Regions from separate parts of the Actinoplanes digitatis genome, predicted to be linked through region 1. Evidence: riboswitches for the same ligand, from Rfam matches in the RefSeq annotation. Region 1 holds a riboswitch; the other holds the start of a gene.

Region 1 (15,252 bases):
CGCTCCGGCGGCCATGCTGGCGGCGCGTGCGGAAGCGGCGGTGCGGTGATGGCACGCCTGAAGGTCACCCAGCTCCGCTCCGCGATCGGCCGTAAGCAGAACCAGCGGGACTCCCTGCGGTCGCTCGGGCTGAAGCGGATCAACGATGTGGTGGTCAAGGAGGACCGCCCCGAGATTCGGGGCATGATCTTCGCCGTGAACCACCTCGTCAGTGTCGAGGAGGTCGAGTAATGGCGATCAAGGTTCACCACCTGCGCCCGGCGCCCGGTGCCAAGACCGCGAAGACCCGTGTGGGTCGCGGTGAGGGCTCCAAGGGCAAGACCGCCGGTCGCGGCACCAAGGGCACGAAGGCGCGTTACCAGGTTCCGGCCCGGTTCGAGGGTGGGCAGATGCCCATCCACATGCGCCTGCCCAAGATGAAGGGCTTCAAGAACAAGAACAAGGTCGTGTTCCAGGTCGTGAACCTGGACCGGCTCGCGGAGCTGTTCCCCAACGGCGGCGAGATCGGCCCGCTGGAGCTCGCCGAGGCCGGCGCGGTCCGTCCGGGCCAGCCGGTCAAGGTTCTGGGCTCCGGCGAGCTGGGCGGCGTGACCCTGCGGGTCACGGCGCACGCGTTCAGCGAGTCCGCCAAGGAGAAGATCGCAGCTGCTGGTGGTTCCGCCACCGAGCTGTGAGGCTTTCCGGGGATGCTCGCCCGGGCATCGCGAGATGCTCGGGCAGCATCCCCGTTGTGGCGTCTGAACTGGCGTTTTGCCAGTTCGGACGTCGCTGTTTCAGCGGTCACCGGATGGATCTTCGCCCCGGGGCGGAATTGATGCGGCGACCGTGCCTCACAACAGGCACGTCAGACTGTTAAAGTCCGTTCCCAGCTAGGGATATCGGTCGTCCGGACCGATGCCTCCCCCCATCCGCCGATTTACACGCGGCCACCTCGCGCAGGAGGAAGAAGTTGCTCTCCGCCTTTTCCAGTGCGTTCCGGACGCCTGACCTGCGCAAGAAGTTGCTGTTCACAGTAGCGATCATCGCGGTCTACCGGCTCGGCGCCACTTTGCCCAGCCCAGGCGTGTCCTACACCAACGTTCAGAACTGTCTGGACGTGGTGAACAGCACCAACGCCGGCGGCGGGGTGCTGAACCTCCTCAACCTCTTCTCCGGCGGCGCGCTCCTGCAGCTGTCGGTCTTCGCGCTCGGGATCATGCCGTACATCACGGCGTCGATCATCCTGCAGCTGCTCACCGTGGTGATTCCGCGGCTCGAGCAGCTCCGCAAGGAGGGCCAGTCCGGCCAGGCGAAGATCACGCAGTACACCCGCTACCTGACCCTGGGCCTCGCGATCCTGCAGTCCTCGGCGTTCGTGGCCCTGGCCCGCTCCGGCCAGCTCTTCGCCAACGCCTGCCCGCAGGACCAGGAGAAGTTCCAGATCGTCCCGGAGAACACCGGCATCCCGATGTGGCTGACCCTGGTCATGCTGGTGGTCACCATGACGGCCGGTACTGGCGTCGTCATGTGGCTCGGTGAGCTCATCACCGACCGCGGCGTCGGCAACGGCATGTCGGTCCTCATCTTCACCTCGATCTCCGCCCGCCTTCCCGGCGAGGGCTGGACGATCAAGGAGACCAGCGGTACCGCGAAGTTCCTGCTGGTCATCGCGCTCGTGCTGGTCGTCATCTGCGCGGTTGTCTTCATCGAGCAGGCCCAGCGCCGCATCCCGGTGCAGTACGCGAAGCGCATGATCGGCCGGCGCATGTACGGCGGTACCTCGACGTACATCCCGCTCAAGGTCAACCAGGCCGGCGTCGTGCCGGTGATCTTCGCGTCCTCGCTGCTCTACCTGCCGCAGCTGTACCTGCAGTTCTTCGACCAGAACAACCTCAAGGGCTACCAGCAGTGGATCCAGAACAACCTGGCCAACCCCAGTAACTGGATCTACATCACCACGTACTTCCTGCTGATCATCTTCTTCACGTACTTCTACGTCTCGATCACGTTCAACCCGACCGAGGTCGCGGAGAACATGAAGAAGTACGGTGGATTCGTCCCGGGCATCCGTCCCGGCAAGCCGACCGCCGACTACCTGGACTTCATCCTCAGCAGGATCACCCTCCCGGGCGCGCTCTACCTCGGTCTGATCTCGGTTCTGCCGAACTTCTTCTTCATCTGGCTGAACAATGCCCAGTACCAGAACTTCCCGTTCGGTGGTACGGCGGTGCTGATCATGGTGGGTGTCGGCCTGGAGACGGTCAAGCAGATCGAGAGCCAGCTGATGCAGCGCAACTACGAAGGGTTCCTCCGGTAGTGGGGGCGCGGAGCCGGGGGGCTCTTGCGTCTGTGGTTTGCGAGGCTCGTTCTCACCGAAGCGAGGCGATGTAGGTGCGGCTGGTACTGGTGGGCCCTCCGGGGGCCGGTAAAGGGACCCAGGCTGAGTTCATCGCTGCCCATCTCGCCGTACCGAAGATCTCCACCGGTGACATCTTCCGGGCCAACGTGTCGCAGGGGACGCCCCTCGGCGTCGAGGCGAAGCGGTACATGGACGCGGGCAACCTCGTCCCGGACGAAGTCACCATCAACATGGTCCGCGACCGGCTCGCCGAGCCCGACGCCGGCGACGGCTTCCTGCTTGACGGTTTCCCGAGAACCGTCCCGCAGGCGTCGGCGCTCGACAAGCTGCTCGCGGACCTGGGCACCGCACTCGACTTGGTGATGGAGCTCGTGGTCGACGACGACGAAGTGATCCGGCGGCTCTCGGGCCGCCGGACCTGTCGCGGCTGCGGCAAGATCTGGCACGTCGAGTTCGACCCGACCAGCAAGGAGAACATCTGCGACAGGTGTGGCTCCGAGCTGTTCCAGCGCGACGACGACAAGGCGGAGACCATCGCCAACCGCCTCGTCGAGTACGCGGACAAGACCGCTCCGCTCGTGGACTTCTACGGGGCGCAGGGCAAGCTCGTCGGCATCGACGCGACGGGGCCGGTCGAGGACGTCACGGTGCGCGCCATCGACGCCCTGCGGTCGTACGGGGGCTGAGATGCGCCGTCAGCAGCTGGATATTCAGCTGAAGACCCCCGAGCAGATCGAGCTCATGCGGGGCGCCGGCCTGGTGGTCGCCGCCGCGCTCGACGCGATGCGGGACGCGGTGGCGCCAGGCGTCTCCACGGCCGACCTCGACGCGATCGCGGAGAAGGTCATCCGGGACGCGGGCGCGACCCCGTCGTTCAAGGGCTACCACGGCTTCCCCGCCTCGATCTGCGCCTCGGTCAACGAGCAGGTCGTGCACGGCATCCCGGCGGCCGGTCAGGTCCTCAAGGAGGGCGACCTGGTGTCGCTCGACTGCGGCGCGGTCCTGAACGGCTGGCACGGCGACTCGGCGATCACGGTCGGGGTCGGCGAGACCGACCCGGCGCTGCTGAGGATGGCGGCGGTGGCCGAGGACGCCATGTGGGCCGGCATCGCCGCCGCGGCCCGCGGCGCGGCCAACGGCCGGGGCCGGCTCACCGACATCTCGTTCAACATCGAGAAGGCCGTCCGCAAGGCGGGCCGCTTCGGCATCGTCGACGGCTACGGCGGCCACGGCATCGGCACCGAGATGCACCAGGATCCGCACGTGCTCAACCACGGCAAGCCCGGCAAGGGTCCGCGCCTGGTGCCCGGCATGTGCCTGGCGATCGAGCCGATGATCACCATGGGCTCGCCGCGCACCGCCGAGCTCGACGACGGCTGGACCGTTGTCACCCGCGACGGCTCGATGGCGGCGCACGTGGAGCACACGATGGCCCTGCTCGACGACGGCGTGTGGGTCACCACCGCGCCGGACGGCGGCCGCGCCCGCCTCGGCGATCTGGTCACGGCCCGCCAGCCGGCCCTCGGCTCGCTGGCAGAGTAAAACCATGGGTCGTGAGGAGATGCGGGCCGGCGACAGTGAGCGTCAGGCTGTCGCCGACCAGCTGAAGGTCGCGCTCGACGAGGGCCGGCTGGATCTGCACGAGTACGACGAGCGGTTGCAGCAGGCGTACGCGGCGAAGACCTACGGCGACCTCGACGGTCTCGTGACGGACCTGCCCGGGGTGATCCCGGCGCAGCGGTCCCGTCTCGAGCCCCGCCAGCAGCCCGCCACGCCGTCGGCGGCGTCCGGGGTGGATGGGAAGGGCAAGGACGGTGGACGGCCGTTCCTGGCGTCGTACAGCGGCGTGGTGCTGGTCTGCGTTGTCATCTGGGCCATGTCCTGCCTCGGCTCCGGCGAGTTCGTCTACTTCTGGCCCGGTTGGATGCTGATTCCGCTCCTGTTCGGATTGATCGGCCGGATCACCGGCCGGAATCGGTAGCGCGCTTCCTGGCCCGCTGCTGGCATGCTGGAGTGCATGGGGCGGGACGAGATGCGAGCGGCCGATGCCGATCGGCAGGCCGTCGCCGACCAGTTGAAGGTCGCGCTCGACGAGGGCCGGCTTGACCTGCACGAGTACGACGAGCGGCTGCAACAGGCCTATGCGGCCAAGACCTACGGCGACCTGCACCCGCTGCTCGACGACCTGCCGTCGGCCCGCACCACCGCGCTGCCCGGCGCCGTGGTCCCGGCCGGCGTGTCCGCGGTGGCCGGCACCGATGCCGAGCTGACCCGGCGGTGGGTGTTCGAGGTGTGGAGCGCCTGGGTGCCGGTCGTCGGCATCACCACGGTGATCTGGCTCATCTCCTGGATCGGCGCGGGCGATCCGATCTACTTCTGGCCCATCTGGGTTGCCGGGCCGTGGGGCGTCGTCCTCGCCTTCGTCACGGTGGCGGGCATCGCCAACGGCGAGCCCCGCAAGCAGGCCGAGAAGAAGGCCCGCAAGGAGCACGCGAAGCAGCTGAAGCGGGAGCGTAAGGCCTTGGAGGCCGAGTCCGCCCCGCAGGGCGAAACCCCCTTGACCGGGACGGAACCAGACAAACAGGCAGGGTGAATCTCCCGCCTCGTCCGGTTCTGCGCATCGCCGACACACCCGACCCCGGGTTACGGGGACCTCGGTTTGGTGTCGATGCACGGGCGCGCGTACACTGGCTAGCTGGCGCGCAGCGTCCACTCTTCCATGTCCACCAGCGCTTCGGTGGCGGGAGAGCCGCGGCTGGTCCCGGATCGATCCCTCGACCCGGAATGAGCGTTGCGAGCCTGCCCCAGAACCCGATGTCAGGTAGCGGAGGACATGCCAAAGAAAGACGGAGCCATCGAGATCGAAGGCCGAGTGATCGAGCCCCTGCCGAACGCCATGTTCCGTGTGGAGCTTGCGAATGGTCACAAGGTGCTGGCTCACATCAGCGGCAAGATGCGGCAGCACTACATCCGCATCCTCCCCGAGGACAGGGTCGTCGTCGAGCTTTCGCCGTACGACCTCACCCGTGGGCGAATTGTCTACCGTTACAAGTAAGGGTCGCGGGGGCTTTTCCAGTCCCGTCTGACGAGAGTTAAGGCACAACCGTGAAGGTCAAGCCGAGCGTCAAGCGGATCTGCCAGAAGTGCCGGGTTATCCGCCGGCACGGCCGGGTCATGGTCATTTGCAGCGACCCGCGCCACAAGCAGCGCCAGGGCTGATTTTCAGCCTGACGCTGTACAGATCCGTTTCATGAACAAGCTCGTCCCAGCCGCCGAGTCGACACGTCGATGCGCGCGGTTTCACCCCCGGTCGGAGGCCGGGGCCCGTCTGGGCAGGCGGGGTGGGTCGGGCACAGACCTCCGTGAGACACCTGAGGAGTAAGCCCACAAATGGCTAGACTCGTCGGCGTCGATCTTCCCCGCGAAAAGCGGATGGAGATCGCGCTCACCTACATCTTCGGGGTCGGTCGGACCCGCGCCGTTGAGGCGCTCACCGCGACCGGCATTGACCTGAACAAGCGCGCCAAGGACCTCACGGACGAGGAGCTGGTACAGCTCCGCGACTACATCGAGGGCAATTTCAAGGTTGAAGGCGACCTGCGCCGCGAGGTCGCCGCCGACATCCGCCGCAAGGTTGAGATCGGCTGCTACGCCGGCATCCGCCACCGCCGGGGTCTCCCCGTCCGCGGACAGCGGACCCGGACCAACGCTCGTACCCGCAAGGGTCCGAAGCGCACGGTCGCTGGCAAGAAGAAGCCCGGTCGGAAGTAATAGGAGCGCACTGACTTATGCCACCGAAGGCACGCGCTGGGGCCCCAGTCAAGAAGGTCCGGCGCAAGGAACGCAAGAACGTCGCCCACGGGCAGGCGCACATCAAGAGCACGTTCAACAACACCATCGTGTCGATCACCGACCCGACCGGTGCTGTCATCTCCTGGGCCTCCTCTGGCCAGGTGGGCTTCAAGGGCTCCCGCAAGTCGACTCCGTTCGCCGCGCAGCTGGCCGCCGAGGCCGCCGCACGCCGGGCCATGGAGCACGGCATGCGCAAGGTCGACGTGTTCGTCAAGGGCCCCGGTTCCGGCCGGGAGACCGCCATCCGTTCGTTGCAGGCCGCGGGCCTCGAGGTCGGCCAGATCTCCGACGTCACGCCCCAGCCGCACAACGGTTGCCGTCCGCCGAAGCGTCGCCGGGTCTAAGGGAGAGATCGAAGCATGGCTCGTTACACAGGGGCGGACTGCAAGCGCTGCCGCCGCGAGAAGATGAAGCTGTTCCTCAAGGGCAGCAAGTGCGACGGGCCGAAGTGCCCGTTCGAGTCGCGTCCCTTCCCGCCCGGCCAGCACGGCCGCGGTCGGACCAAGGAGACCGAGTACCTGCTCCAGCACCGCGAGAAGCAGAAGGCCCGCCGCACCTACGGCGTGCTCGAGAAGCAGTTCCGCGGTTACTACGAGGAGGCTGTCACCAAGCCCGGCAAGACCGGTGAGGTGCTGCTGCAGATCCTCGAGTCGCGTCTCGACAACGTGGTCTACCGGGCCGGCTACGCCGCGTCCCGCGACATGGCCCGCCAGCTTGTCAAGCACGGCCACATGCTGGTCAACGGCGTCAAGGTCGACATCCCGTCGTACCGGGTGAAGGACCACGACATCGTCCAGGTTCGCGAGAAGTCGCGCGAGATGACGCCGTTCGTGGTCGCGCAGGCTCAGGCGGGTTCCCGCCCGGTGCCGGCGTGGCTCGAGCCCATCCCGAGCGAGATGAAGATCCTGATCCACTCGCTCCCGGCCCGCCAGGTCATCGACACGCAGGTCCAGGAGCAGCTGATCGTGGAGCTCTACTCCAAGTAGCGCTCAGGTTCCGGCGTCCTCCGTAGGGGGACGCCGGAGCCGCACCACCACAGGACGGGCGTCATATAGCGGACGCCCCGAACGAAAGAAGAATCGCGTGCTCATCAGCCAGCGCCCGAGCCTCTCGGAAGAGTCGCTCAGCGAGACCCGCTCCCGGTTCACCATCGAGCCCCTGGAGCCGGGCTTCGGCTACACCCTCGGCAACTCGCTGCGGCGGACCCTGCTGTCGTCCATCCCGGGCGCGGCGGTCACCAGCATCAAGATCGACGGCGTGCTGCACGAGTTCACCACCATCCCCGGTGTCAAGGAGGACGTGGTCGAGCTCGTCATGAACGTCAAGGAGCTGACCGTCAGCTCCGAGCACGACGAGCCCGTCAGCATGTACCTGCGCAAGCAGGGCCCGGGCGATGTCACCGCGGGTGACATCCAGCCCCCGGCCGGCGTCTCCGTGCACAACCCCGACCTGAAGCTGGCCACGCTCAACAGCAAGGGCCGGCTCGACATGGAGCTCACCGTCGAGCGGGGTCGTGGCTACGTCACGGCCGCGCAGAACAAGAACGCCGGCGCAGAGATCGGCCGCATCCCGGTCGACTCGATCTACTCGCCGGTCATGAAGGTGACCTACCGCGTCGAGGCGACCCGTGTCGAGCAGCGCACCGACTTCGACCGTCTGATCATCGACGTCGAGTCGAAGGCGTCGATCTCGCCCCGTACCGCGCTGGCGTCGGCCGGCTCGACCCTCGTCGAGCTGTTCGGCCTCTGCCGCGAGCTGGACGAGACCGCCGAGGGCATCGACATCGGACCGTCCCCGCAGGACGCTCAGCTGGCCGCCGACCTGGCCCTGCCGATCGAGGAGCTGGACCTCACGGTCCGGTCGTACAACTGCCTCAAGCGCGAGGGCATCAACACCGTCGGTGAGCTGATCGGGCGGACGGAGGCCGACCTTCTGGATATAAGGAATTTCGGTCAGAAGTCGATCGACGAGGTCAAGATGAAGCTCGCCGGAATGGGCCTGGGCCTGAAGGACAGCGCGCCGTCCTTCGACCCGGCGCACGTGGTCGACTCGTTCGGCGACGTGGACTACGACACCGACGACTACCGCGAGACCGAGCAGCTGTAAGCGCGGCTGCCGCGGCCATGCTGTGCTGCAAATGAGCGGCTCCGCCGCACGGCAAGGGTAATTCCTCAAAGGCGGCAAATAGGCGGCTCTGCCGCACTGCAAGGTTTATTCCTCGAAGGAGCAACAAATGCCCACGCCCACCAAGGGTCCCCGCCTCGGCGGCAGCCCGGCGCACGAGAAGCTGCTGCTGGCCAACCTGGCCACGGAGCTCTTCCGGCACGGGAAGATCAAGACCACCGAGACCAAGGCCAAGCGCCTGCGCCCCCTGGCGGAGCAGCTGATCACCAAGGCCAAGCGCGGTGACCTGCACGCCCGCCGCCGGGTGCTGACCGTGGTCAAGGACAAGGACGTCGTGTACGCCCTGTTCGAGCAGATCGCGCCGCGTTACGGCAACCGGCCGGGTGGCTACACCCGGATCACCAAGACCGGTCCCCGCAAGGGTGACGCCGCTCCGATGGCCGTCATCGAGCTGGTCGAGGAGCTTGAGGTCGCGGCCACCACGGCGCCGGCCAAGAAGGCGGCCCGCAAGGCCGCCGCGCAGCAGGACAAGGTCGAGGCGCTCGCCCGCGAGGACGAGACGCCCGCCACCGCGTCCGACGCCGCCGGCGACCAGGGCACCGAGGTCGAGGGCGAAGACACCGACGCCAAGGCCTGATCCTTCGCAAGGTTGTGAGGCCCGGCACCCCTGGTGGGTGCCGGGCCTTCCTCTTGTACGGCTACCTAGTCCACGAATTTTGCGGGGTATCAGGTCGACATGGACGAAACAACGCGACTGCGCCTGGACGTCTCCTACGACGGCCGGGAGTTCTCGGGCTGGGCCGCGCAGCCGGCCCGGCGCACCGTCGCCGGCGTCCTCGTCGAGGCGCTCGAACGGCTGGTCGGCCCCGTCCCGCTGGGCCTCACCGTCGCCGGCCGCACCGACGCCGGGGTGCACGCGACCGGCCAGGTCTGCCACATCGACCTGCCGACGGCCGCCTGGTCCACCCTGGAGGGTTCGCTGCTGCGGCGGCTGGCCGCGCTCATGCCCCCGGACGCCCGGGTACGGGCCGTGACGCCGGTGCCGTCCACCTTCGACGCCCGCTTCTCCGCCACCTTCCGGCGCTACGAGTACCGGGTCGCCGACACCGTCTCCGGTCCCGAGCCGCTGCGCCGCTACGACACCCTCTGGTGGGTGCGGCCGCTGGATCTCGAGCGGCTGCGCGAGGCCGCGGCCGGGCTGGTCGGGCTGCACGACTTCGCCGCGTTCTGCAAGCGCAAGGAGCACGCCACCACCGTGCGGGCCATCACCCGGCTCGACTGGCGGCGGGAGGAGGACGGCGTCGCCGTCGCCACCGTGCAGGCCGACGCGTTCTGCCAGGCCATGGTGCGCAGCCTGGTCGGCGCCATGCTGACCGTCGGCGACGGCCGGCGGGACGCGTCCTGGCCGGCGAAGCTGCTGACGCTGCGGGAACGGTCGAGCGAGGTGACCGTCGCGCCCGCGCACGGCCTGACGCTGATCGCAGTGGGCTACCCGGCCGAGTCGGACTACGCCGACCGGGCCGAGGCGACCCGGCGCCTGCGCGCGTAAGGCTAGGGCCTGTCCTGCCGATCATGACGGCCTGCGCCGGGCCCAGCTTCCGCCTCGCGGCGCGGTCCGAACGGCCGAATACAACACCGGTATTCGACCGTCCGGCCCACTTGCGACGCGAAACCTGGACCTCGGCTCGGCGTCGCCATGATCGGCAGGACGGCCCTAGGGCTGGCCGGCCCGGCTGCTGATGATCGTCTCGTCCAGGTAGCGCCCGATCAGGTCGGCGGTGATCCGTTCCGCGTACGGGTCGTCGTCCTCGACGAGTCGGCCGTCCGGGCGGGCGATCACGCAGTAGAGCAGGTAGTGCCCGCGCTGGTGCCAGCCGACCTGTGCCAGCGGCTCCGCGAGTGGATCGCTGCCGAGCCCGCCCATCGCGGCGAAGCTGCCCCGGCCGGTCTCGACCAGCGGCCCGGCCTGCGAGGACACCAGCGTCGCGCCGGCCTCCTCGGCGAGGTTGAAGACGCCGGCGGTGACCTGGTAGCCGCCGAACGGCGCGGTCAGGCCCGCCCGGACCACCTGGTTGCAGCCGTGCTCGGCGAGCAGGGCGCCTAGTTCGCCGGTCGTGGCGACGTCGCAGTCGGTGTCGATGTGGGTCATCGTGACCTGGTACGGGGCCGTGCCCGCGACCAGGCGGATCTCCGGCTGCGGGAACACCTCGCGCTGACTCAGCGGCTCGGCGTCCACCTCGCGTGAGGCGATCGCCGCCGAGGAGACCGCCGGCGCGGCCGCCGAGTCGCCGAGCCCGCGCCGCTCGTCGGCGATGATGAAGAACGCGCTCAGCCCGATGATCGACACGATGATCACGGCGCCCATCCCGCTCATCAGCGTCTGCAACGCCCGCTGCGCCTGCTGCGGCTCGCGGGACGGCCGCCGCCAGGGCCCGCGCCGCGGCCGCTGCGGCCGGGCGGCGTGCGAGTGCGCGTGCGCGGACCGGGTGTGCGCGGCGCGGGTCTGGCGGTGCTGCGGCGCGGCCTGTCGGGTCAGGCCCTGCCGGGCGAGCACCTGGCGGGCGAGGGCCGGTCCGGCCAGCGCCTGTCGCGTCAGCACTGCGAGTCCGCCCTCCGGGATCGCGCGATGTGCGGAGCGGGGGTGCGGGTCGCCAGGCATGAAGGTCACGGTAGGAGCGCACCGTGATCGATGGACGCACAGACTGTGCGGCACCCCCGGCGGCCTCCCGTCGTTGCGGTCCACCGGTTGAGGGAGGATGGGCGTCGTGACCGCCGATCATTACTTCAGCGCCGAACCCGCCGCGCCCGAGAACCGGAGCCGCATCGAGTTCACCGCCGCCGGGCGGGCCTATGCCCTCACCGTCGCGGCGGGTGTGTTCTCCGCCGGGCGGCTCGACCCCGGCACCGCCGTGCTGCTGCGCAAGGCTGACCTGCCGACGGCCGACGCCGGCGGCACCCTGCTCGACCTCGGGTGTGGCTACGGCCCGATCGCGTGTGTGCTCGCGACCGAGGCGCCGTCGGCGACCGTGTGGGCGATCGACGTCAACGCCCGGGCCCGCGACCTGACGACGGAGAACGCGGCCGCGCTGGGCCTCGCCGGCCGGGTGGAGGTGGCGTCACCCGATGACGTGCCCGGCGACGTGGCGTTCGACCAGATCTGGAGCAACCCGCCGACCCACGTCGGCAAGGCCGAGCTGCACGCCCTGCTGGAGCGGTGGCTGCCGCGGCTGAAGCCCGAGGGCGTCGCCTGGCTCGTGATCAACCGGAATCTGGGCGGCGACTCGCTGCACACCTGGCTCACGTCGCTGGGCTGGGACGTGGCGCGTACGGCGAGCCAGCGGGGGTTCCGGGTGCTGCGCGTGACCCGGAAAACCGGCTGACCCGCCACACTTTGTCGGGGAGGATGCTCGCGTGGGTTACGTAGACGTCTCAGGCGTCGGATTCGTGCTGCCGGACGGCCGCGAGCTCTTCTCCGACGTGTCGTTCCGGGTCGGCGAGGGCGCGAAGGTGGCGCTGGTCGGGCCGAACGGCGCCGGCAAGACCACCCTGCTGCGGATGGTCGCCGGTGACACGCCCACGCCGGTCGGCACCATCGCCCGCGCGGGCGGGCTCGGGGTCATGCGGCAGTTCATCGGCATGATCGGCGATGACCGTACCCTCGAGGATCTGGCCCTGTCCCTGGTCGCGCCGCCGCTGCGCGCGGCAGGCGGTGCGCTCGCGGCCGCGCAGGCCGCGCTCGACGCGAGCCCCGACGCGGAGAGGGCGCAGATCGGGTACGCCAACGCGATCGCCGGCTGGGGCGAGGCCGGCGGCTACGACGCCGAGGTGCTCTTCGACGTCGTGGCCGTGTCCATTCTCGGCAAGCCGTGGGACGAGGTCCGGCACCGTGGCGTGCGCACGCTCTCCGGCGGCCAGCAGAAGCGGTTCGCCCTCGACCTGCTGCTGCGCGGCGGCGACGAGGTGCTGCTGCTCGACGAGCCGGACAACTTCCTGGACGTGCCCGGCAAGCGCTGGCTGGAGGCCCGGCTCCGGGAGTCGCCGAAGTCGGTGCTCTACGTGTCGCACGATCGTGAGCTGCTGGCGCAGACCGCGGACCGGGTCGTCGCCGTCGAGGGCGGCGGGGCGTGGACGCATCCGGGCGGCTTCGCGTCGTGGCACGAGGCCCGCTCGGATCGTCATGAACGCCTGCTCGAGCTGCGCCGGCGCTGGGACGAGGAGCACGAGAAGCTCCGCGAGCTGGTCTTCACGCTGAAGAACAAGGCGGCGTACAACGACGGGCTGGCGTCGCGCTATCAGGCGGCGCAGACCCGCCTGCGTAAGTTCGAGGAGGCCGGCCCGCCGCCGCTGCCGCCCAAGGAGCAGTCGCTGCGGATGAACCTGCGCGGCGGGCGCACGGGCAAGCGCGCGGTGATGTGCACCGGCCTGGAGCTGGAGAACCTGACGTTCCCGTTCGACCTGGAGATCTGGTACGGCGACCGGGTCGCGGTGCTCGGCGCCAACGGCACCGGCAAGAGCCATTTCCTGCGGCTGCTGGCGGCCGGCGGCACCAGTCCGGACGTCGACAACAAGCCGGTCGACGGCGCGCCGCTGGCACACGTGGCGCACAGCGGCGTGGCGCGGCTCGGCGCCCGCGTCCGGCCCGGCCACTTCTCGCAGACGCACGACCGCCCGGAGCTGCTGAAACGCACCCTTGTCGAGATTCTGTGGCGCGGCGACGACCACCGCAGCGGCACGGACCGGGCCGGCGCGATGAAGGCGCTCAACCGCTACGAGCTCGCGGCGCAGGGCGACCAGGTCTTCGGCACGCTCTCGGGCGGCCAGCAGGCGCGGTTCCTGGTGCTGCTGCTCGAGCTCTCCGGCGCGACCGTGCTGCTGCTCGACGAGCCGACGGACAACCTGGACCTGGCCTCGGCGGAGGCGCTCGAGGAGGGCTTGCAGGCGTTCGAGGGCACGGTGATCGCGGTGACCCACGACCGCTGGTTCACCCGGGGCTTCGACCGCTTCGTGCTGTTCCAGGGTGACGGCGAGGTCGTGGAGACCCCGGAACCGGTCTGGGACGTCCGCTGACCCGGCGGCGGTGACGGGCGTCACCCATGTTGATCATGGGTGACGTGGCCCGGGATTTCGCGGGCGAAAGGCCTGCGTGCGTGCTCTCTGGAGTGGCACAGCCACCCACTGTGGAGTGACGAGGGGGCTTTACGGGCGCCCCGGTGCGGGGTTACGGTCTGCGCGGAACCAACCCCACGGGAGTCCGGTGCACCGGGCTGAGAGGGGGGCTGTCGCGGCCCCCGACCGTCGAACCTGATCCGGGTCATGCCGGCGCAGGGAGGAGCGCGTTGTGGGCCCTGATTTCCCGCATCTTCACCTCATCACCGACGCACGCCGCGGGCGTGAGCCGCTGTCCGTCGTCGCCGCAACGGTCGCCGAGGCGCACCGCCGCGACGCGACCGGGCGGCTGGCCGTTCAGATCCGCGTCGAGGACGACGTCAGCGACCGCGAGACGTACGAACTGGCGGACGCCGTGCTGGAGATCTGCCGCCCGTATGGCGTGTTGTGCTTGGTCAACGACCGTCTGCACGTCGCGCTGGCGGTCGGCGCGGACGGCGGGCACGTCGGCGCCGGGGACCTTCCCGTCGCGGCGGCGCGCCGGGTGCTCGGGCCCGCCGGCGTGCTCGGCGCCACCTGCCGCGACGCGGCGGCGGCCCGGGCGGCGCGGCGGGCGGGCGCGTCCTATCTGGGCGTCGGCCCGGCCTTCGCGACCACGACCAAAGCCGGCCTGCCGGATCCGCTGGGCCCGGCCGTCATCGGCGAGGTCGCCGCCGCCGTCCCGGACACCCCGATCGTCGCCATCGGCGGCGTGACGGCCGCGAACGCGGGCTCACTGATCGCCGCGGGAGCCGCCGCGGTGGCCGTCGTCGGCGCGATCGCGAACGCGGCCGATCCGGGGCGGGCCGCCGGGGAAATGCTGGCGGCGCTCGCATGAGCGAGCTTGCGAGCGAATCAAACGGCTCAGTGTCTGACTCATGTCGTCGCCGCAGCGAAGCGGAGGTGACGGCATGAGCGCGACCGAGGTCGTGGTTGTCGGGGGCGGGATCATCGGGCTCTCGATCGCCTGGCGGTGTGCGCAGCGCGGGCTGGCGGTGACCGTCCACGATGACGGCGGCGACGGCGGTGCCTGGTACGCCGCCGCGGGAATGCTCGCGCCGGCCGGTGAGGCGGGCTTCGGGCAGGAGGCGCTGACCGAGCTCATGGTCGAGTCCGCGGGCCGGTGGCCCGGATTCGCCGAGGAGCTGAGCCGGGCGTCCGGCATCGACGTCGGCTACGACCGCACGGGCACGCTGACCGTCGCGCTGACCGCCGACGATGTCGCCGAGGCGCAGCGGCTCTGGGCGTACCGGCGAGGTCTTGGTCTCGGGTTGAGCCCGCTCGGGCCGAGCGCGCTGCGCGAGCTGGAGCCGGCGCTCTCGCTGCGGCTGCGTGGCGGCGCGCACGCGCCGGACGACCGGCAGGTCGACCCGCGCCGGGTGGTCGCGGCGCTGCGCGCGGTCCTCGGGCCCGCCGTGCTCCGGAGCCGGGTGGACGACCTGCCGGCGGGCGTGCCGGTGGTGGTCGCGGCCGGATCCGGGACCGCCGCGCTGACCGGGCTGCCGGTGCGGCCGGTGAAGGGACTCGTGCTGCGGCTGCGCGGCGAGCCCGGCCTGCTGCGGCACGTGGTCAGCGGGTGGGCCGACGGGCGGCACGTCTATCTGGTGCCGCGCGCCGACGGCGAGGTCGTCGTCGGGGCCACCCAGGACGAACGCCGGGACAGCACGGTGACCGCCGGGCAGGTGCGCGACCTTCTGCGGGCCGCCACCGACGTGGTGCCTGAGCTGGGCGAGTGCGAACTGACCGAGACCGTGGTGCGGCACCGGCCGGCGACTCCCGACAACGCGCCGCTG
Region 2 (15,252 bases), 730 kb from region 1:
GAAGCCGATGGGCAGCAGGCCCGCGATGATCTGCAGGAGGACGGCGCTGCCCACCACCGCCGGCCCTCCGCCGAGCAACAGCCGGAGGATGGCCCGGCGTTGGTCCCAGCGGCCCCGCATCCCGCCGGTGAACTCGCCCCACACCGACCTGTTGACGGCGTCGCCCGCGCTCTGGTCGACCATCAGCACCCCCGAGGCATCGATCGAGAGCACCAACCTACCGGCGACCGCCCACGGAAATCGCCCCGGTTTCCGGCCGGGGCCGACCAAAAAGGACAGAGGCTAGTGTGCGGCGCAGCAGGGTGTCGGGGTTCGGGTCTCGAAGGGGACCAGGCGGTCGCCCACGGCCGGGGTCGTGGCGAGGGTCAGGACCCCCGCCCGCCAGTGCGGCCTGACGAAGCCTCCCGTGTCCACCATCGCCGTGTGGTCCGCCGCCCCACCGCCGAGGACCTCCACCCGCTCGATCGCGCTCCGGGCGATGATCTCCGCGACGCTGAGCGTGCCGACCAGGTCTCGCACGCCCGGATAGACCACCGCCCGCCCGGACGTGCGGGTGAGCTGCGCGGCGGCCGCCTCCGGGCAGGGCGGGCCGAGCGAGGGCGGCGCCTCGCCGGCGAAGACCAGGCTGAGCGCCACGTGCGGCCGCGGCGAGCGCATCAGGTGGGTGCAGGCCAGCACCGGAGTGGTGGGCAGCGCCGCCAGCCAGTGCTCGGCCGCCACGGTGTCGGGGTGTTCCAGGCTCACCCCGATCACCGGGAGGTCCTCGATCGTCACCTGGGCAGGACCCAGATCGGGTTGGTGTAGAACCACAGGTCGCCCCAGGGGTCGGCGTCCCCGATCACGTCGAGCTTCGGGCCGGCCGGGTCGATCGCCGCGCCCAGCAGGCCCGGCTGCGTGCGCCGGCCGTCCGTGCCGCGCAGGCGCAGGTAGAACGGCTTGTCCAGGCGGCCGAGCGGGTACGTCACCGACAGCCGCGACGAGCCGCGCGACACCTCGAAGGACTTGACCACCCGGGTGTCCGGCGCCGTGAAGGCGTCGCGGGACGCGACCGGGCCGGTGACGGTGCCGACGATCACGTCGACGCGGGACAGGACCGGGACGAACTGGGCCCAGTTCGGCAGGTCCTGGAGGTCGATCTCCAGCGTCAGTTCCGTGGCCGTGCCGCGCCGCACGTGCAGGACGCCGCCCAGCGGCGTACCGGATGAGCGCCGGCGGTCGCCCGCGACCCGGACCCGCGCGTCAACGGTCTTGACGAGGCGGCCGTGGTCGACCCAGACCCGGCCGGCGCGCAGGCCGTCCATGACGGCCCGGTACGAGAACGAGGTCGCCCCGACGTTGGTGCGCCCGTAGAAGCCCGGCCAGAAGTCGCCCGCGCCCGTGTTGACCGTCGGCGTGTACACCGGGTCGTTGTAGCGGCCGTTGGCCTCGAAGTCGCTGCCCGGGCCGCGTTCCGACTGGTCCAGGTAGTTCACGTGGCTGTCCGAGTTCACCGTCACCCACCACGCCCGGCCCTCGGCGAGCAGGCTGTCCCAGAGGCCGCCGACCGTCGCCGTCATCCAGTCGAAGCCGCCCCACGTGCGGTAGGCCTCCAGCGGGTAGCCCGGGAACGAGGCCGCCGCCGGGTTGTTGTCGTAGAGGCCGCGGGCGCCGCCCCGGCCGTTCGGCGCCTTGATGCCGGCGGCCTGGTGTCCGGGGGCGCCCTCCATGCCGATCGCGACGCTCGGGTCGGCGTCGCGCCAGTTGCGGATCTCGTGCGGCGAGTCGATGCCGCGCCGGGCCGGGTGGTTCGCCAGGAACAGCGCGCCGTCGACCTTGCGGGCCTTGACCTGTTCGCCGAGGAACTTGATGCCGGCGATGGCCATCGCCTCGTTCTGCGCCTCGGTGTTCGTCGCCGGCAGCTGCGAGCCGTCGTAGGTCTGCTCGAACTGCTTGAGCACCGCGACCTCGTTGCGGCCCGGATGCACGAAGACCGTGGCGTGCTCGGCGGCGGGGATGTTCCACTCCAGGCCCTGGAACGTGAGCAGCTCGGGCAGCGCGGAGCGGGTCGCCTGGATGTCCGGGTTGACCTTCTCCACGCCGATCCTGGCGTGCGCGTTGCTGCCGTGGTCGGTGATGACCAGCCAGTCCAGGCCGTACGCGTGGCCGTGCCCGGCCTGGTCGATGACCCGGTACTGGCCGTCGGAGCTGTGCTGGGTGTGAATGTGGTGGTCGCCCGCCAGCCAGCGGAAGCCGCCCTTCGCGGTGCCGCCGCCGGCCGGGCCGTGCGCGTGCGGCAGCCCGGCCGCCGCGGCCGCCGGTGTGGCGAGCACCGACGCGGCCGCGCCGGCGCCGAGCAGGCCGGCGCCGCGCAGGAAGCCGCGGCGGGAGACGTCCGACGGCGACAGTTCGCCGTCGGGCACGCTCAGGTCCTGTGCCGCGGGCACGTCGGTTCCGGCGGCGTCGTGCGGGTGATCGTGGTGGTGGTGGCCGTGACCCATGTCCGTGGCTCCCGAAGATCGACAGGGATGTCCGCGTCAATCTCGTGGCGGCGGTCCAACGCGGGGTGTCAGCCGGGTGGCCCTGCGGCGAACATGAGCGCAATCCGCAGATCGACGCCGGTCAGCCGATGATCGGGCGAAAGAGGCCGGCCTGGATGCTGATCGTCAGGATCGCCGCCGAGAGGACGGCCGCGCCGATCAGCAGGGCCGCGTCCGCGCGGCCGAAGACCTGGCGGCGGGCGCAGGTGCGGGGGATGCCGGAGTCGAAGCCGCGGGAGTCCATCGCCAGCGCCAGCCGGGTGCCGCGGCGCAGGGCGCCGACCAGCAGGGCGAACGCGGTGGACCCGAACAGCCGCAGCCGGGCGACCGGGTTACGGCCTGCGTCGATGCCACGCGCCCGGCGTGCCAGCCCGAGCATCTGCCACTCCTCGCCGAGCAGCGGGATCATCCGGAAGGCCGCGAGCGCGCCGATGGCGAAGCGGGCGGGCGCCCTCGCGTTCTGCACCAGGGCGTCCGCGAGATCGGTCGGGTCGGTGGTGGCGAAGACGATGATGCCGGGCAGCGCGACCGCGAAGAGGCGCAGCACCAGGCCGAGCGCGCCCATGACGACGCCGGTGGTGATGTCGAACGGGCCGAGCGAGAAGAGCAGCGCGCCGGTGCGGTCGGCCGCGAACAGCACCATGGTGATCAGGACGCCGGCGGCGGCCAGCGCGAGCGGCCAGGCCCGCCGGGCCAGCACGCGATAGCGCACGCCGAACAGCGGCAGCAGCGCCAGCTCGACCGCGAGCGCGAGGCCGGGCGTCAGCGGGTCGAGGGTCGCCACCAGCGGCAGCGAGAACAGCAGCGCCGCGCCGAGCTTGGCGACCGGGTTGCGCCGGGCCAGAACGGCGGTGGCGTCGGCGACCGGTTCCAGGACGAGGGTCATCCGGCCCCGCCCAGGACGACGGTGCGGTCGGCGAGGGCGGTCACGAAGTCGTCGTCGTGGGTGACCGCGACGATTCCGCACCCGTCGTCGCGCAGCCGGGCCAGCAGCTCGACCAGCTCGATCCAGGTGCGCCGGTCCTGGCCGAAGGTCGGCTCGTCGAGTACGAGCAGCCGGGGCGCGGTGGCCAGCGCCGTCGCCACGCTCAGGCGGCGGGCCTCGCCACCGGAGAGGGTGTACGGGTTGGCGCCCGCCAGCTTGGTCAGCCGCAGCCGGTCGAGCAGTTCGTCCACGATGGCGGAGACGTCGGTGCGGCCGAGCTGGCGGGGCCCGAGGGCGAGCTCGTCGGCGACCCGGGACGTGACGAACTGGTGTTCCGGTGACTGGAAGACCGATCCGATGCGCTGGGTGAGCGCCGCCGCACGCCACCGGTGCGGCGCGCCGCCCGGCGCCGCGTCGACCGAGCCCGAGGTGGGTGCGAGCAACCCGCCGAGCACCAGGGCCAGCGTGGACTTGCCGGCGCCGTTCGGGCCCGTGACGGCGAGCGCCTCGCCGGCCCGTACGCAGATGCTTGTCGCCGCGAGCCGGTGCCGCACGGTGACGTGCTCCGCGCGTACCAGGGAATCGGCCGGCGGTGCGACGGCCCGGTGCGTGGGCAGCGGCCGGCCCGGCACCCAGACGCCCTCCTCGGCGAGCTGATCGCCGAGGAGCGCGAAGACGGCCGACGGGGTGCCGTCGGCGCGGACGCCGCCGCCCGGCTCCAGGACGACCACCCGGTCGACCAGGGTGAGCGCCTCGGCGATCCGGTGCTCGACCAGGATCAGCGTGGTGTCCGGGTCGTGCGAGCGGGCGATCGCCGAGCGGATCAGCGCGCCGCCGGCCGGGTCGAGGTTGGCGGTCGGCTCGTCGAGCAGCAGCAGGCCCGGCCGTGGCGCCAGGACCCCGGCGAGGGCCAGGCGCTGCTGCTCGCCGCCGGACAGAGCTGAGGTCCGCCGGTCGAGCGGGTACGGGAATCCGACCCGGTCGAGCGCGGCGGACACCCGCGGCCAGATCTCCTCGGCGGGTACGCCCCGGTTCTCCAGTCCGAACGCCACGTCGTCGCCGCTGCGGGCCATCACGAGCTGGGTCTGCGGGTCCTGGAAGACGATGCCGACCCGCTCGCGGGCCTTGACCGGCTCCAGGCCGTCGATCTCGACAGTGCCCTCGGACTCGCCGGAGTCCTCGGGCAGCAGGCCGGCCAGCGCGGCGAGCAGGGTGCTCTTGCCGGCACCGGAGGGTCCCAGCAGGAGCACCCGCTCGCCGTGCGAGATGCGCAGGTCGACGCCGCGCACGGCCCAGGCCCGGCGCCCGGCGTGGCGCCAGCCGAACCCGCGCAGCACGACCTCGGGCATCTAAACCAGGGCTCGGTCGCGGCCGGCGGCGAAGCGGTCAAGCACGCCGGTGGGGGCCAGCGCGCGGGTCAGCGCCCAGGAACCGGCGCCCGCGATGATCGTGCTGCTGACCATCGTGAGCAGCGCGTAGGGGATCCGGTAGTCCCACAGGTCGTAGGCCGCGTTCCAGGCGAAGAAGTCGAACACCGCCGCGCTGAACCCGGTCAGCAGGCCGGCGAGCAGCGCCGCCGGCAGCTTCCACGAGCGGTACAGCAGCAGCGCGAACGCCAGCTCCGCGCCGAGCCCCTGCACCAGGCCCTGCGGGATGACCGTTGCGCCCCAGGCCGCGCCGAGCAGCGCGGAGATGATGGCCGCGACCGTCTCGGTGTACAGCGCGGCACCCGGCTTGCGGATGATCAGCCCGGCCAGCACGGCCGGCATCAGCCAGACGCCGTAGAGCAGCGCCTGCGCGGGCGGGAAGAAGGCGAACGCGCCGTCGGTGGCGCTCCAGACCAGGTTCCAGGCCCAGAAGATCACGCCGAAGGTGACGGCGATGATCGATGCGACGATGATGTCGATCGTGCGCCAGCGGAAATTCATTCGTGCCTCCCAGCTCATACCGGGAGGAGACGCGGCGCCGGCCCGGGTGTCGCCCGGGCGCGGCGCGGCTGGAGAAAGACCGAACTCCCTGCGCTGGCATTACCCAGATCAGGTTCGAGGGTCTGCGGTGTCACCCGCACTCTCAGCGCTGTGCGCTCCCCTGTCGGTGAAGTCCGTTCACGCCGCGTCTGCGCGTCGCGAGCGGGCTTCATTGCATGTGTTTCGATGACGCTAACACCGTACGGACGTACGGAACAGCGTAGGAGGCGTCACATGGAGATCAAGGCGAGAGGGCTGACCTTCGACGTGTACGAGGGTGGCCCGGTCGACGGCCCGCCGGTGCTCCTGCTGCACGGCTTCCCGCAGGACCACCGCGAGTTCGATCTTATTCTGCCCCGGCTGCACGCCGCCGGGTTACGCACGTACGCGCTGGACCAGCGCGGCTACTCGCCCGGCGCCCGGCCCGCCGCCGTCGCCGAGTACAGCCTCGACGAGCCGACGGCCGACGCGATCGCGGTGCTCGACGCGCTCGGCGTGGAGAAGGCGCACGTCGTCGGCCACGACTGGGGCGCGCACGTCGGCTGGCTGCTGGCCGACCGGCACCCCGAGCGGGTCAGCACGCTTACGGCGGTCTCGGTGCCGCACCCGCGGGGTCTCGGCGTCGCGCTGCACAACCAGCCCTCGCAGAAACTGCGGTTCGCCTACATGGGCCTGTTCCGCTCCCGGATCGCCGAGCGGCTGCTGCTCGCCGCCGACGCGACGGTGCTGCGCTCGATGCTGCGCCCGATCGGTGCCCGCGCCGACCGGTACGCCACCGCGATGCGCGAGCCCGGCCGGCTGACCGGCGCCTTGAACTGGTACCGCGCGATCACCACGGGTAGGCTGGCGAAGGTCGGCAAGATCACAGTTCCCACCACATATGTCTGGAGCGACGGCGACCCGGTCGTTGGCCGGTCGGCGGCGCTGTCCACGGCCACCTGGGTCGAGGCGGATTACCGGTTTGTCACCCTGCGCGGGATCGGCCACTGGGTGCCGGAGGAGGCGCCACAGGCGCTGGCCGACGTGACTCTCGACCGCATCGGCGTCTGACGCCGCTCGGGCTGCCGGTCTCCGTGCCGTCACGAGGAGGCTCGATGGCCGCTGACGAGTCCGAGCGACAGCGCTGGAACCGCAACTTCGCGGACCTGCTGCAGGAGCTGCGGGTCACCCAGACGGGCGTGCAGGTCCTCTTCGCATTCCTGCTGACCCTGCCGTTCAGCAGCGGCTTCCCGGAGACCACCGAGTTCCAGCAGGACACCTACATCGTCGCGCTGATGTCGGCCGCGTTCGCCGCCGCGATGATCATTTCGCCGGTGGCGTTCCACCGCGCGCTGTTCCGCCGGGGGCGCAAGCCGGAGCTGGTCCGCTACGCGCACCGGATGGCCACCGGCGGCCTGGCCTTCCTGCTGATCTCGATGGTCAGCAGCGTGCTGCTGATCGCCGACTATCTGCTGAACATCTGGGCCGCGAGCGTCCTGGCGGCGATCACCGCCGCCTGGTTCCTGACGTTCTGGGCGGCCATCCCGTTCGTCCGGCGCGCCTGGATGGACGAGGAGTACGAGGAGAACGGGACTAGCGGGCCTTAGCGGGCTTGAGCCCCATCTCCTTGAGCTCGAGCGCCGCCAGCGCCTGGACCGCCTCCGCGTCTCCGTTGCGCCAGGACTGCGCGATGTCCGGGCCCAGCTTGGTCAGCTCGTTCAGCGGCCGCCCGGCCAGGGCGCGCAGCGCGAGCAGGTCCTGTCCGGCCGGCTCGGCGCGGACCTTGCAGGCCACCCCGGCCCGGCGCATCCAGCGCAGCCGCAGCGGCAGCCAGACGAAGAGCACCAGAGCGAGCGGCCCCACGATGATCGCCAGGGAGACGACGAGCGCCAGGTTGTCCGCCATCTCCTGCTGCTGGCGGCCGGCCTCGGCGAGCCGGTCGGCGGCGTCGGCGGCCTTGGTGAACGGCGCGGTCAGCTCGTCGCCGACCAGCGGGACCCGGCCGACCTTGCCGGAGATGTCGTTCATGTTGCCGGCGATGCCGACGCCGGCCTCCTGGAGCTTCTGCCCCGGAACGCCGAGCTTCTCGACAAGGTCGTTGATCCAGATGCCGGCCCGGATCCAGGCATAGATCCAGAGCACGACGAACAGGTCGGTGAACACCTGGCGTACGGCGGTTGGCAGCCGATCGGCGTACATCTTCACGCGCGCCAGCGTGCCACGACACGGCTAGGAACGCTTGTCGGCGCACTCCGGACAGGTACCGAAGATCTCCATGGTGTGCGAGACGTCGACGAAGCCGTGATTGCCGGCGACCTTCTCGGCCCAGGTCTCGACGGCCGGGCCCTCCACCTCGACGGCCCGCCCGCAGGAACGGCAGACCAGATGGTGGTGGTGGCCCTGGCTGCAGCGGCGGTAGAGGTGCTCGCCGCCCGGCGGGCGCATCACGTCGATCTCGCCCGCGTCGGCGAGGCCCTGGAGGGTGCGGTAGACGGTGGTCAGGCCGACCCGCTCGCCCCGGTTGCGCAGCATCGCGTGGAGGTCCTGCGCGCTGTTGAAGCCCTCCGCCTCGGCGAGGGCCGCGCTCACCGCGGTCCGCTGCTTCGTGTTCCTGACAACGGTGCCCTCGTCCCCGATGCCCTCACCCTGTCCGGTCATTTGCCCTCCCTCGCATGACTCACGGCGTCGGCGACGATGTGTGCGACGTGTTCGTCCACGAGTGAGTATGCGATCTCCCGCCCCCGGCGCGCACTGCGCACCACGCCGGCGCCGCGCAGAACCCGAAGGTGCTGCGAGACCAGCGGCTGGGGCGCCCCCAGCTTCTCGACCAGTTCGTGCACGCAGCGTTCCCCGGCGCCGAGCTCCGCGACGATCGCGACCCGGATCGGCGCGGAGAGCGCCCGGAGCAGCTCGCCGGCCGCCTCGTAAGCCTCGTAGCCGCCCGTCACCGGGGCAACGTTACTGCTCATCGGGCTCCCGCCTGAAGAACGACGTCCGGCGGCTCCGCCTCCACCCCCGCCCGCGCCGGGCCCGCGCCGGCGCGCCGGCGAAGCGCGCGCCAGGTGGCGCCGCCGACGGTGAGGGCGACGAAGACCGCGATGGCCAGGATCACGATGGTGGCGCCGGGCGCGGTGTTCACCTCGCCGGCCAGCGTGATGCCGGCGGCGGCCGCGCCGACCCCGATCAGCATGGCCGCGGCCATCGTGCTGCGAAAGCCGCGGGTGACCTGCTGGGCCGCGGCGACCGGGACCACCATCAGGGCGCTGACCAGCAGCAGCCCGACGGTGCGCATGGCGATCGTCACGGTCACGGCCGTGGTCACGGCCATCAGGAGATTGAGGGTACGCACGGGAAGCCCGGAGACGCGGGCGTACTCCTCGTCGTTGCAGACCGCGAAGAGCGCCTGCCGCAGCCCGAGCATCGCGATCAGCACGGCGGCGCCGAGCACCGCGATGACCGTCAGGTCCTGTCGCGACGTGGTGGTCAGCGAGCCGAACAGGAACTGCATCAGGCTGGCGTTGCCGCTGCTGTCGGAGAGCCCGACCAGCACCACGCCGCCCGCGATGCCGCCGTAGAAGAGCAGGGCGAGGGCCAGGTCGCCGGAGGTACGGCCACGCTCGCGCACCAGCTCGACGCCGATCGCGCCGACCACCGAGACGATCACAGCGGTCAGCACGGGTGACTGGTGCAGCAGCAGGCCGACGCCGACGCCGGTCAGCGCCACGTGCCCGATGCCGTCACCGATCAGCGACAGCCGTCGCTGCACCAGGTAGATGCCGAGCGCCGGCGCGGTCAGGCCGATGATCAAGGCGCTGATCAGCGCCCGGACCATGAACTCGTACTGATAGAGGTCGATGGGTTCTCATCCCCTCGAAGGTGCGGGCATCAGCGGGACGGCATCCGGTCGGTGGGCGCCACGCAGATCGCGGGCCGTTCGGCCGCGGCGTGCGGGTGTACGTGGTCGTGGCCGGGCTGGGCGTGGTGCCCGGCGGGCTCCGGCACCGCGCCCTCGTACGCGATCCGACCGTCGTGCACCACGACGGCCCGGTCGACGAGCGGCTCGATCGGGCCGAGCTCGTGCGCGACGAGCAGGATCGTGCCGCCGGCGCCGCCGAAATGGCGCAGCGCGACGGCGAACGCGTCCTGGCTGGCCGCGTCGACGCCGGCCGTCGGCTCGTCGAGCACGAGCAGGTCGGGCCGCCCGGCAAGGGCGCGGGCGATGAGCGTGCGCTGCTGCTGGCCGCCCGAGAGGGTGCTCACCGGGTCGCCGATGCGGTCCAGCAGGCCGACGTCCTCGAGCGCCGCGCGGACGGCGGCCCGGTCGGCGGCGCCGGACGGGCGGAAGACGCCCCGGCGCGCGAGCCGGCCGGAGGCGACGACCTCGCCGACCGTCGCCGGCACGCCGCTGCCGGCGCCCATCCGCTGCGGGACGTAGCCGATCCGGGCCCACCGCCGGAACCGGCGCTGCGGCGTGCCGAAGAGCTCGATCGTGCCCGAGTCCAGCGGCACCAGGCCGAGGATCGTGCGGACCAGCGTGGACTTGCCGGAGCCGTTGGCGCCCAGGATCGCGACGACCTGGCCGGCCGGGACGTCCAGGGTGACGTCGTGCAGGACCGCGCGGCCGCCGTAGGAGACGGCCGCGTGCTGTACGGAGACGACGCTCATGAGGTGCACTCCAGGGCCGCGGTAAGGGCGCTCAGGTTGCCGCGCATGACGGAGAAGTAGTCCGCGCCCGGCTCGGTGATCCCTTCGAGGGGATCGAGGACGGCGGTCCGGGCGCCGACCTCGCGGGCGATGGTGTCGGCGACCTTCGGGCTCACCAGCGTCTCGAAGAAGATCGTGGTGGCGCCGGTCGCCCGGGCCTGCTCCGCGACGTGCACCAGGTGCCGCGGCGACGGCTCCGACTCGGGGGAGACGCCGGTGATGCCGACCTCGGTCAGCCCGTAGCGGTCGGCGAGGTAGCGGAACGCGGTGTGGCTGGTGATGAACTCGCGACGCTCGCAGGTCCGCAGCCGGGTCGCGAACTCGGCGTCGAGCGCGTCGAGCTGGGCGTGCAGCGCCGCGGCCCGGGCACGGTACGCGTCGGCGCGGGCCGGGTCGGCCTGTGCGAGGCGCTCGGCGAGCCGGTCGGCGACGGCGGCGAAGCGCACCGGGTCGAGCCAGACGTGCGGGTCGGTGCCGCCCTCGGCGTGCTCGTGCTCGCCCGGCTCGTGCCCGTGCTCGTCCTCGTGCGCGTCGGCGGCGAGCAGCTCGACCACCGAGCCGGCGTCGAGGGCCCGGCCGGTCGCCTCCTGCGCGACGGCCTGGTCGACGGCGGGCTGGAAGCCCTTGAGGTAGAGCACCAGCCCGGCGTCGCTGATCTCGCCGACCTGGCGCGGGTAGAGCTCGACGTCGTGCGGCTCGGCGCCCGGCTTGGTCAGGTCGGTGACCGCCACCGCGTCGCCGCCGATCCGCTCGCCGAGGAACCGCAGCGGATAGAACGCGGTCACCACGTCGAGCCGGCCGTCGGCCGCGAAGCCGCTCGCCTTGTCGCCGCACGCCGCGCTCGTGCCGATCAGCAGCGCAACGGCGACTGCCGCGAGCAGGCGACGGGGCGGCATCATGCCATCAACTGTGCGCTCTATTGGTAATGATTGTCAAAAGCGCATGTGTTTTCAGATCAATTTGGCGACGACCGCCGCCAGCAGCAGGACCAGCAGCGTGGCCCGGACCACCCGCACCGGCGTGGTCTGCACCGGCCAGGTGGTGAGGGCGAGCGCCACCAGCGCGACCCACAGCACGAAGAGCAGCGCGGCGCCGATGATGCCCGGCAGGAAGAGGCCCGCCAGCAGCACCGCGAGGGCCGCGATGAACGCCACCGTCGGGTTGACCCTCGCCAGCCGGCGCAGCAGATTCTCGGACTTGGGTGTGGTCACGTCGGCCTTCCCTGGTGTGCGTACGCTCACGTCATGCTGGTGCTCAACCGCTTCGTCGTCCACCCGGACGCGCAGGAATCGTTCACCGAGCGGGCGCACGCCGCCCTCGCCGCGCTGGCGGAACGGCCCGGCTACCTCTCCGGCCGGCTCACCCGCGCGCTGGACGACCCCGCCTACTGGACCCTGGTCACCGAATGGGAGTCCGTGGGAGCGTACCGGCGCGCGCTCGGCGGGTTCGACGTGAAGGTGCACGCCACCCCGCTGCTCTCCGAGTCGCTCGACGAGCCGTCGGCGTTCGAGACCCTCGCCGCCGCCGAGCCCGGTGGCGAGGTCGTGGCCACGGCCAGCGACCGGGCCGCCGAACCCTGGCGCTGAGCCGTACGCTTGGACGCATGACCCTCATCGGGGAGCAGCTGCCACCGCCACCGCCGCAAGGCCCCGGCGTGTTCCCGCCGTTCCCCGCGCCGCCGGTCGAGGGCCGCGGCCGGCGCCTCGGCATGGGGCTCGGCATCGGCGTCACCGTGCTCGTGCTGGCCTGCGGCGGCGGGGTCGCCGCGGCGGCCGGGCTGATCACCGTCATGGGCAGCGCCCTGAGCGAGCAGGCCGAGGTCGTCGTCGGCGACTACTTCGACGCCCTCCAGGACCGCGAGTGGGCGCAGGCCTACGACATGCTCTGCGACAAGGCGAAGGACGAGGAGACCGAGTCGCAGTTCATCAGCCGGGTCTCCGCCGACGAGCCGATCGCCACCTACGACGTCGGCGACGTGGAGCTGGTGCAGCTCTCCACGCCGGTGAGCGTCACGTACACCAACGGTGACACCGCCGAACTCCGCGCCTACCTGGGGCAGAACCGTGAGACGGGCGGCTTCGAGGTGTGCAGCGTCGAGGAGTAATCTCCTGATTTTGTCCGACCTCTCAGTCCCCGCCGACAACCAGCCGGCGTAGGAGGAACATGCCCGCCGATCGCATCGACGCCGTAGTCAGCCTGGCCAAGCGCAGGGGCCTGGTATTCGGATCCAGCGAGATCTACGGAGGCAGCCGCTCGGCGTGGGACTACGGTCCGCTGGGCGTCGAGCTGAAGGAGAACGTCCGCCGGCAGTGGTGGCGCACCATGGTCCAGCAGCGCGACGACATCGTCGGCCTGGACTCCGCCGTCATCCTCGCCCGCGACGTGTGGGCCGCCTCCGGCCACCTCGACGCGTTCGTCGACCCGCTTACCGAGTGCCAGTCGTGCCACAAGCGGTTCCGCGCCGACCACCTGGAGGAGGCGTACGAGCAGAAGCACGGCGCCGCCCCCGCGTCGCTGAGCGAGCTGAACTGCCCCAACTGCGGCAACAAGGGCACCTTCACCGAGCCGAAGATGTTCAACGGCCTGATGAAGACCTACCTCGGCCCGACCGAGAGCGCCGAAGGGCTGCACTACCTGCGGCCCGAGACCGCGCAGGGCATCTTCGTCAACTTCAACAACGTGGCGACCGCCGCGCGCAAGAAGCCGCCGTTCGGCATCGCGCAGGTCGGCAAGTCGTTCCGCAACGAGATCACCCCCGGCAACTTCATCTTCCGGACCCGCGAGTTCGAGCAGATGGAGATGGAGTTCTTCGTCGAGCCGGGCACCGACGAGACCTGGCACGAGTACTGGCTCGAGCAGCGCTGGAACTGGTACCGCGACCTCGGCCTGTCCGAGACCAACCTGCGCTTCTTCGAGCACCCCAAGGAGAAGCTCTCGCACTACTCGAAGCGCACCGTCGACATCGAGTACCGCTTCCAGTTCGGCGGCACCGAGTTCGCCGAGCTCGAGGGCATCGCCAACCGCACCGACTTCGACCTGAACACCCACTCCAAGCACTCCGGCGTCGACCTGTCGTACTTCGACCAGGAGAAGCAGGAGCGCTGGGTGCCGTACGTGATCGAGCCCGCCGCCGGCCTGACCCGCGCCGTGCTGGCGTTCCTGCTCGAGGCGTACGACGAGGACGAGGCACCCAACACCAAGGGTGGCGTCGACAAGCGCACGGTGTTGCGCTTCGACCCGCGGCTCGCGCCGATCAAGGTCGCGGTGCTGCCGCTCTCGCGCAACCCGGAGCTCTCGCCGAAGGCCCGCGGCCTGGCGGACCTGCTGCGCAAGCGCTGGATGGTGGAGTTCGACGACTCGCAGGCGATCGGGCGCCGCTACCGCCGCCAGGACGAGATCGGCACGCCGTTCTGCGTCACCGTCGACTTCGACACCCTCACCGACGACGCGGTGACCGTCCGCGACCGCGACACCATGAAGCAGGAGCGCGTCAGCCTCAGCCAGATCGAGGACTACCTGATCAAGCGCCTGCCGGGCTGCTAGCGATGTCGACGTCGCCGCTGATGCTGGGTGACCACGAGGTGTGGCCGCCCGTGGTGTTGGCGCCGATGGCCGGCATCACCAATGTCGCGTTCCGGCGGCTCTGTCGGGAGCAGGGTGGTGGCGTCTACGTGTGCGAGATGATCACCACCCGGGCGCTGGTGGAGCGGATTCCCAAGACGCTGAAGATGATCGAGTTCGGGGCGGACGAGAAGTTCCGCAGCCTCCAGCTCTACGGCGTCGACCCCGACGTGACCGCCGCCGCCGTGCGGATGGTCGCCGAGGAGGGCTGGGCGGACCACATCGACCTGAACTTCGGGTGCCCGGTGCCCAAGGTCACCCGCCGCGGCGGCGGCAGCGCCCTGCCGTGGCGGCGCCGGCTGTTCGGCCGGATCGTGCGGCAGGCGGTCCAGGCTGCGGCCCCGGCCGGCATCCCGCTGACGATCAAGATGCGCAAGGGCATCGACGACGACCACCTGACCTACGTCGAGGCCGGCCTGATCGCGCAGGAGGCCGGCGTCACGGCGGTCGCGCTGCACGCCCGTACGGCGGAGCAGCGCTACTCGGGCACCGCGGACTGGGACGCGATCGCGACCCTCAAGCAGGCCCTCGACGTGCCGGTGCTGGGCAACGGCGACATCTGGGAGGCCTCGGACGCGCTGCGCATGGTCGAGCACACCGGCGTCGACGGCGTGGTCGTCGGGCGCGGCTGCCTGGGCCGGCCCTGGCTGTTCAAGGACCTCGAGGCGGCGTTCGCCGGCCGGGCGTCGCAGGAGCTGCCGAACCTTGGGCAGGTCGCGGCGATCATGTCCCGGCACGCGCACCTGCTGGTGGACGCGCTTGGCGACGAGCGGCACGGCTGCGCGGACTTCCGCAAGCACGTGGCCTGGTACCTGAAGGGCTTCCCGGTCGGCGGCGAGCTGCGCCGCTCGCTGGCGATGGTCACGTCGCTGGCGGTCCTGGACGACCTGCTGGCGAAGCTCGACGGCGCCGAGCCGTTCCCGCGCGAGTCGCTGGGACAGCCACGCGGCCGCATCAACGCGCCCGGCAAGGTGTCGCTGCCGTACGGCTGGCTGGAGAGCCGCGACGACGACACCGTTCCGGAGGGCGCCGAGATGGAGAACAGCGGCGGCTGACGGACCGATGGAAATGGAAACGGGGAGGGCGCGACGCCCTCCCCGTTGCCTTTCCGGATCCGACCGGATCAGACGTCCAGGTCGGCCTCGATGCGCTTCAGGTGGTGCCGGGCCATGGCGAGGTTCGAGCGGTCCCGGCGCAGCGCCACGTACAGGAACAGGCCCTTGCCGGAGCGGCTCGCGAGCGGCCGGATCATGTGGTACTGCGTGTCGAGAGTGATGAGGATGTCCTCGATCTTCTCGGTGATGTTCAGCATCTCCATCGCCCGGAGCTTGGCGCGGACCACATCCGTGTTGCCGGCCGCGGCGACCGTCAGGTCGATCTCCTTGCCGCCGCCGGCCGTGCCGAGGGCCATGCCGCTCGTGTGGTCGACCAGCGCGACGCCGATGGCGCCGTCGATGTCCATGATTTCCTTGAGCGCGGTGTCCATGTCAGCCATGGGATGGTTCCTCCGTCTTCGGGATGGTGGGTGAGGCGCTTGGGT

Evidence for each region. Region 1 has a riboswitch for thiamine pyrophosphate ahead of thiE (thiamine phosphate synthase). Riboswitches for the same ligand answer to the same signal wherever they lie in the genome.
Region 2: it holds a riboswitch for thiamine pyrophosphate, as region 1 does, so the genes downstream of both, BJ971_RS31995 (ECF transporter S component) here and thiE (thiamine phosphate synthase) in region 1, are expected to answer to the same signal.

The regions. Positions count from the first base shown of each region.
Region 1 is NZ_JACHNH010000001.1:8,004,539-8,019,790, reverse strand. It holds gene rpsE (30S ribosomal protein S5) at 1-49, shown strand, start outside; gene rpmD (50S ribosomal protein L30) at 49-231, shown strand; gene rplO (50S ribosomal protein L15) at 231-674, shown strand; gene secY (preprotein translocase subunit SecY) at 950-2,296, shown strand; gene BJ971_RS35375 (adenylate kinase) at 2,371-3,024, shown strand; gene map (type I methionyl aminopeptidase) at 3,026-3,880, shown strand; gene BJ971_RS35365 (DUF1707 SHOCT-like domain-containing protein) at 3,885-4,319, shown strand; gene BJ971_RS35360 (DUF1707 SHOCT-like domain-containing protein) at 4,371-4,931, shown strand; gene infA (translation initiation factor IF-1) at 5,172-5,393, shown strand; gene rpmJ (50S ribosomal protein L36) at 5,444-5,557, shown strand; gene rpsM (30S ribosomal protein S13) at 5,729-6,109, shown strand; gene rpsK (30S ribosomal protein S11) at 6,127-6,534, shown strand; gene rpsD (30S ribosomal protein S4) at 6,550-7,176, shown strand; gene BJ971_RS35330 (DNA-directed RNA polymerase subunit alpha) at 7,274-8,296, shown strand; gene rplQ (50S ribosomal protein L17) at 8,424-8,951, shown strand; gene truA (tRNA pseudouridine(38-40) synthase TruA) at 9,051-9,863, shown strand; gene BJ971_RS35315 (hypothetical protein) at 10,029-10,973, opposite strand; gene BJ971_RS35310 (class I SAM-dependent methyltransferase) at 11,080-11,694, shown strand; gene BJ971_RS35305 (ABC-F family ATP-binding cassette domain-containing protein) at 11,726-13,381, shown strand; TPP riboswitch at 13,548-13,659, shown strand; gene thiE (thiamine phosphate synthase) at 13,653-14,297, shown strand; gene thiO (glycine oxidase ThiO) at 14,338-15,252, shown strand, end outside.
Region 2 is NZ_JACHNH010000001.1:7,272,931-7,288,182, reverse strand. It holds gene BJ971_RS42370 (ABC transporter ATP-binding protein) at 1-213, opposite strand, end outside; gene BJ971_RS32015 (hypothetical protein) at 283-774, opposite strand; gene BJ971_RS32010 (CehA/McbA family metallohydrolase domain-containing protein) at 771-2,477, opposite strand; gene BJ971_RS32005 (energy-coupling factor transporter transmembrane component T family protein) at 2,599-3,402, opposite strand; gene BJ971_RS32000 (ABC transporter ATP-binding protein) at 3,399-4,790, opposite strand; gene BJ971_RS31995 (ECF transporter S component) at 4,791-5,369, opposite strand; TPP riboswitch at 5,438-5,541, opposite strand; gene BJ971_RS31990 (alpha/beta fold hydrolase) at 5,643-6,458, shown strand; gene BJ971_RS31985 (DUF6328 family protein) at 6,503-6,994, shown strand; gene BJ971_RS31980 (hypothetical protein) at 6,981-7,586, opposite strand; gene BJ971_RS31975 (Fur family transcriptional regulator) at 7,617-8,045, opposite strand; gene BJ971_RS31970 (ArsR/SmtB family transcription factor) at 8,042-8,356, opposite strand; gene BJ971_RS31965 (metal ABC transporter permease) at 8,353-9,243, opposite strand; gene BJ971_RS31960 (metal ABC transporter ATP-binding protein) at 9,273-10,052, opposite strand; gene BJ971_RS31955 (metal ABC transporter substrate-binding protein) at 10,049-10,990, opposite strand; gene BJ971_RS31950 (hypothetical protein) at 11,042-11,302, opposite strand; gene BJ971_RS31945 (antibiotic biosynthesis monooxygenase family protein) at 11,336-11,677, shown strand; gene BJ971_RS31940 (hypothetical protein) at 11,695-12,195, shown strand; gene BJ971_RS31935 (glycine--tRNA ligase) at 12,255-13,634, shown strand; gene dusB (tRNA dihydrouridine synthase DusB) at 13,637-14,767, shown strand; gene BJ971_RS31925 (hypothetical protein) at 14,836-15,207, opposite strand.